Regions from separate parts of the Pseudoalteromonas distincta genome, predicted to be linked through region 1. Evidence: predicted binding sites of a transcription regulator. Region 1 holds the regulator's gene; the other holds the start of a gene.
What was found. The regulator FliA, encoded in region 1, starts transcription of late flagellar genes. The targets are predictions, from matches to a motif close to CTAAAGNTNNNNNNNNNNNNGCCGATA.
Positions count from the first base shown of each region.

Region 2: a site for FliA is predicted at 1,881-1,907, ahead of FFU37_RS00195 (DUF5610 domain-containing protein). Genes of this name have one in related genera too.

Region 1 is NZ_CP040558.1:756,374-759,780, reverse strand. It holds gene FFU37_RS03300 (chemotaxis protein CheA) at 1-483, opposite strand, end outside; gene FFU37_RS03295 (protein phosphatase CheZ) at 499-1,272, opposite strand; gene cheY (chemotaxis response regulator CheY) at 1,290-1,673, opposite strand; gene FFU37_RS03285 (RNA polymerase sigma factor FliA) at 1,714-2,424, opposite strand; gene FFU37_RS03280 (MinD/ParA family ATP-binding protein) at 2,451-3,311, opposite strand; gene flhF (flagellar biosynthesis GTPase FlhF) at 3,304-3,407, opposite strand, start outside.
Region 2 is NZ_CP040558.1:43,427-46,833, forward strand. It holds gene FFU37_RS00185 (thiol:disulfide interchange protein DsbA/DsbL) at 1-611, shown strand, start outside; gene trmA (tRNA (uridine(54)-C5)-methyltransferase TrmA) at 677-1,774, opposite strand; gene FFU37_RS00195 (DUF5610 domain-containing protein) at 1,937-3,076, shown strand; gene murI (glutamate racemase) at 3,142-3,407, shown strand, end outside.

The sequences.
Region 1 (3,407 bases):
AAATGCAAACGGATCTTCATCATCAGCTACCGGTGTATCCACCACTTCATTATGAGGTTGTTCAACCTCTGTTTGTGAAGAGGCTTCGGCTTCTGTTGGAGGTAGACCTAAGATATGAAGAGTATGAAGTAATTCAGGATCTGCAGGTTCAGGCTTATCTCTGTTTTGGATAGTCGCAAACATCTCATTAATGGTGTCTAGTGCTTGTAAAATAACATCCATTAATTCTGAGTTGACTGTTCGCACGCCTTGACGTAGTAAATCAAATACGTTTTCAGCACCGTGACAAGCATCTACAAGTTCTGTCATAGCTAAAAAGCCTGCACCACCTTTTACAGTATGAAAACCTCTAAATATAGCGTTTAGTAACTCGGTATCTTCTGGATTATTTTCCAGCTCAACTAACTGTTCAGATAAAAGCTCTAGGATTTCTCCAGCCTCTACAAGAAAGTCTTGTAAAATATCTTCATCGACTTCAAACATGCAGTTACTCTCCTCTTAGAAGCCCAAACTTGATAAAAGATCATCAACTTCATCTTGATCAGATACAACATCATTACGCGATTCTTTATCAATAATAGGGCCTTCAGGACCTGCTAAAGTTTGTGTGGCAACTGGTTCTTTTATTTTCTGTTGTTCTACTTTATTCGCGGTGCTGTTACTGTCGTCTTGTTCAGCAAACGCAGTTAAAAGATGCAGTAAACTTTCTTCTACTTCCCTAACAAGTTCGATAACACGGCGAATAACTTGACCTGTTAAGTCTTGATAGTCTTGAGCCATTAATACATTTGTCATTAAGTTTTGAAGCTCATCAGTCTTATGGTGAGAGTTGTTCATAAACTTATCGATGCTATGGCAAAGTTGCTTAAACTCACCAAGCTCAATCTCGCGGCTCATTAAACGATCCCATGTCGGTTTAATATGAGATATTTCGTCCGCTAACTGTTGGGCTATAGGTAAACTGGCCTCCACTGCATCCATTGTTTTATTAGCCGCATTTTCTGTCATTTCTATAACATAATTAAGCCGCTTTTTAGCATCTGGAATCGCATCTGTAGTTATGTCACTTAAGCGAGTATCAAGCTCAAAACTTTTAAGAGCTTCGTGCAGTTGACGAGTCAACTTTCCAACTTCAGCAAATAATTCAGACTGCTCTTTAGATGCAGCCTCTAAAATCAACTGATTTGCTTTATCTTGCTCATCATTTTCTAAAAAAACAACGAGCTGACGAGCTTGTTCTAACGTTATTTGAGGCGCAGCTGGTGCTGGCATAAGCCTCTCCCCCATCATTAGCCTAAGCGTTCAAATACTTTTTCTAATTTAGTTTTTAATGTTCCAGCCGTAAATGGCTTAACAATATAACCATTCACGCCAGCTTGCGCTGCAGCTATTATTTGTTCTTTTTTAGCTTCTGCCGTTACCATTAATACAGGGATATGTTTTAACTTCTCGTCTGCACGTATTGCTCTTAAAAGATCAATACCCTGCATTCCAGGCATATTCCAATCCGTAACTACAAAATCAAACACTTGATTTTGCAACATAGGCAAAGCTGTAGACCCATCATCAGCTTCTTGAACGTTAGTGAAACCTAAGTCACGTAACAGGTTTTTTATAATGCGTCTCATCGTTGAAAAATCATCAACTACAAGAATTTTCATGTTTTTATCCAAAACATCCCCCAGTGAGGTATTAACCTTTGTTTACTTACTACTAATTTATCCAGTCATTGATTTTAGCTTTAAGCTTAATCATCGCCTGACCATGTATCTGACTTACACGCGATTCACTTACATCGAGTATATGTCCTATTTCTTTTAAATTCATTTCATCGTTATAGTACAAAGAAAGCACCATTGCATCACGCTCTGGTAATGACTTAATTGCACTTAGCAAAGACTCATTAAACCTATCATTTTTAACATTATTAAAAGGTTTATCTTGTGCTAAATCTTGGCCTACGGGAGTAATAACATCCTCATCTACACCAAGGTCTTCAATGCCTAATATTTTACTCGTATTCGCATCATTTAAAATATGATGGTACTCATTGAGCGAAATTTCAAGTTTTTCAGCAACTTCTATATCCGTTGGTTCGCGATTCAGACTACTTTCGAGCTCAGTAATTGCTTCTGCAACTTGCCTGTTTTTACGGTGAACTGAACGAGGAGCCCAATCACCACGGCGCATTTCATCAAGCATAGCACCGCGAATACGAATACCGGCAAAAGTTTCAAAGCTTGCGCCTTTTGTTGCATCAAAGTTTTTCGAAGCTTCTATTAAACCTATCATTCCTGATTGAATTAAATCATCAAGTTGAACGCTAGGTGGTAATCGAGCAATCAGATGACATGCCACTTTTTTAACAAGTGATGCATGCTTCTCAACAATCACATTTAAATTTTGTGTTGATTGATATCCCATAGCTCTATTCACCAGTGTTGTCATAATTAACCGTTTACTAGTTTCTCAATGAAAAACTCTAAATGCCCAGATGGTTGGTTGGGTATTGGCCATTTAACTGCTTTTGTTGCCAGCGTTTTAAACGCAAGAGCGGCTGGCGAATTTGGAAAGAGCTCTACTATTACTTTTTGACGACGTGTTGCTTTGCGCATATTTTCATCATAAGGAACCGTTGCTACTAGCTCCATTGATACATCTAAAAAGCGGTCGGTAACTTTAGATAGCTTTGCAAACAATTCAGTGCCTTCACGCATACTGCGCACCATATTGGCAACAATTTTAAATTTATAAACGCCGTGCTCACGACTTAATACTTTAATAAGTGCGTAAGCGTCGGTGATTGATGTCGGCTCATCGCATACAACAACCATTACATCTTGCGCTGCACGCGAGAAGCTCAGTACCATGTCTGAAATACCAGCAGCTGTATCTACAATTAAAATATCAAATTCGGTATTCAATTCGCTAAACGCACGAATTAGCCCAGCATGCTCAGATGGTGATAATTCAACCATACTTTGCGAACCCGATGTAGCGGGTACAATTTTAATTCCTGCAGGGCCTTCAACTAAAATTTCATCAAGCTCACATTCACCAGACAAGACATGTGACAAGTTACGCTCTACACGTAAACCAAGCATCACATCACAGTTTGCTAAACCCAAGTCAGCATCCAGCACTAATACTCGATTACCTTGCTGCCCAAGTGCAATAGCTGTATTTAGAGAAACATTTGTTTTCCCTACTCCACCTTTACCACCGGTTACAGCGATAACTTTTACGCCGTTGTTATTGTTTTGACTCATTTTGCGCAGGCCGCTTGCTTGATCTAATACTGTGTTAATCATACATCCCTACTGTGCTTGGCGCCACTGCTTGGTGCCTTGAATGTTGTGCTTTTGTTCTTTTTAAATATAATTGCTCAGCCTTTTTAACTAGTTTCT
Region 2 (3,407 bases), 710 kb from region 1:
TTGCAATATTACTTCCTATGGCAGCAACAAGCTTTGCAGCAACGTATGAAGAAGGCGTGCATTACGACGTAGTTTCTGAGCGTGCAACTAAAAAGCCAGAGGTTAAAGAGTTCTTCTCATTTTACTGCCCTGCATGTAATAACATGGAAGCACTAATTGGTGAGTTTAAGCCTAAGCTTGATAAAAACGTTAAATTTAAAAAGAGTCATGTTGATTTTGTAGGTGTACGTGACCCCGAAAACCAACAGATGATGAGCCAAGCACTGGCGACAGCTGAAGTGCTTCCACAAAAAGATCAGATTATTTCTGCAATCTTTAATCATATCCATACAAAGCGCGCTAAATTTAATGAGCTTGCAGATGTAAAAGATATATTTGTAGCGCAGGGCGTTGATGGTGATAAGTTTGAGAAGCTGTTTAAAAGCTTCTCGGTACGTACGCTGAGCTCTAAAATGAAACGCGATCAAGACTACTTTAAAGAAAAAGGCGCACTACGTGGCGTACCTACCTTTATTGTAAATGGTAAGTACAAATTAAACCTAGGTCGTGAGTCGGGTATTACTAAACCTGAAGACATTAGCAAATTAATTAATTACTTAGCTAACAAGTAAGTTTAGCTAAAACAAAAAAAGCTCCTTAAGGAGCTTTTTTTATGGGTAACGTTTACTGAGCGTATTTATTTGCGCTGTAAGAAAACGCCCGACTCAATGTGATGCGTATAAGGGAACTGATCAAATATAGCAAAGCGCTTAACGTTATGCGTACGTGTTAAGTGATCAAGGTCACGCTCAAGGGTTTCAGGATTACACGATATATAAATTATGTTTTCGTAATTAGCCACTAAGTCACACGTTAATTCATCCATACCCGCGCGTGGTGGATCAACTAATATGGTTTGGCAGTCATAGCTTTTTAAATCAATCCCTTCTAAACGAGAGAAAGTACGTTCACCATTCATTGCTTGAGTAAACTCTTCACTCGACATACGAATAATATCTAGGTTCTCTACGTTGTTTTTAGCAATGTTGTATTGAGCAGAGTGAACAGATGATTTTGATATTTCAGTAGCTAATACTTTATTGAAAGAACCTGCTAACGCAATTGAAAAGTTACCGTTACCGCAATACAGCTCTAATAAATCATTTTTAAGTGGTTTACATAAATCTTGTGCCCACTCCAGCATATTAATATTTACTTTTGCATTAGGCTGAGTAAAGCTATTTTCTACTTGTTGATAAATAAGCTCTTGCCCATTAACTGTTAAACGTTCAGTTACAAAGTCATCACCTAGCACTTCTTTTTGTTTGCGAGCACGACCTATAAAGTCAATTTTGTATTTACTGCTTAGTTTTTCTTTAAGTGCTTTAATTTCACTTAACCATTCATCATCCAGTGGTTTGTGATAAAGCAAGCTTACTAAAATTTCACCGCTTAGCGTTGATAGGTAATCGATTTGAAATAACTTACGACGTAATATTTCACAAGGCTTAAGGTTTTCAATCATCACCTGCATTATTTCACCTACTAAAGGCGCTGCTGGGTCAAACGTATCGACACGGATTTTTTCTTTTGTTTGTTGATCAAACATAATGTGAAACAGATCGTCACCGTCGTGCCATACTCTAAATTCAGCACGTTGGCGGTAGTTAGTTGGCTCTGAGCTAAATACTTCAAGTTGCTCCACACCAAAACGTTGAAACTGCGCACTAATACGCTGCTCTTTTTCACTTAACTGCGCTTGGTACTGTGTGGTATCTATTTTAATAACTGCCATTAACGCTACTACCTTATCTAAGATCTGTTTATCGGCGCTATTGTAGGGAGCGCTGCGTATTTGTCTAGTTTTGGCTAGCATTTATGCTGTTTTATTGCACATTGTACTTTAGTTTTTGTTGTTATAGCCGATAATAAACTACGCACGCTTAGGAGACGAATCATGAAAATAGGTAATTATGGCTTTACGCCAAACAACAACATCAATAAATTCAATAATAAAGCTGATATACAGCAACCTACAATTACGTCTCCTCAAGATAGCTATCAACAACGAGGCCGAGAGTTGGCCGCAAAGGTGCTTGGCGATAAAATGGCTGAGCAGCTTGGATTACCTATCGCGGAAAAAAAAGCAGATAAACCACTATTTGATTTTGATGAAATAGTAAAAAACGTACTCGATTTTGTAAGTAGTGCTGTAAATAAAGCAAAAGCTAACGGCGCTGATGACGAAAAGCTCAAAGATATGCTAGGCGATGCGCGCAAAGGCGTCCAAATAGGGATTGATGACGCTGTTGATGAACTCAAAGGTACGGGCGTATTTAATGACGACATGGAAGAGGGTATTAATAAGTCTAAAGAGGGAATCTACAATGGACTTGATGAGTTTGAAGAGTCGTTATTTAACCCACAACCTGCCAGCGTAAATATAAGCCAGGCTCAATATGTCAGTATGACGAGTAATGCAGAGTATAAATTTACCACCGCAGAAGGTGACGAGGTAAGTATTAGCTTTGCGGATGCATTTGAATCTCAGTCGGCAAGTGGCTATCAACGAAACAGTAATAGCGAGTCGTTTGCAAGCTCATCATCGCAATCTCGACAGGTATCATTTTCGATGTCGGTTAATGGTGACTTAAATGAGCAAGAGCAAGAAGCTATTAATGCGATGATGGAAGACTTACAAGATTTAAGTAAAACCTTTTTTGGTGGTGATTTAGATGAAGCATTTGAACAAGCGCAAGAGCTGAGTTTAGACAGCGATCAGCTGGTGGCTTTTTCTATGGATTTACGCCAAACAAAAACAATAGCAACAGTTAAAAGCTATGAAGAATATAAACCAGCACCAGAAAAACAAGTAGCAGAGGGTTTAGCCCCTTTTAATGACGACCTTAAAAACGCTTTTGAAAAAGCGGGTGAGCTTGGATTACAAAATCAGCTAGCTGGCATTCTCCAATGGTTAAATCAAGATCAGGAACAAATAGATAAGTTAGTAGATTATACAAAGTCTATGTTCGAAAACCTTAATCAGTTAAATTCAGCAGCCGACAGGCTTACTGATTTAGAAGCCACGCAAAGTTAAACTACTTTCTTTTATAAAAACCTCATGGCAAACTGCCGATCTTAAAGTAAAGTAGGAACGGTAGTTTGTCAGCGCATATAATGGTCTTTGATTCAGGTATTGGTGGAACTACTGTACTTGAACATATCAAGCAAAGTATCCCCAATGCTCAGTACAGCTATTTTATGGATAATGCATTACTACCTTATGGTGCTCAGTCCCAACAAACTATAATTAACCGGTTATGTTCACTTATTCATTTCATCAAAGCCAACACGCTTAACGTCGATTTAATTGTAATAGCGTGTAATACCGCTTCTACATCTGCACTCAGCGCTGTTCGCCAAATTAC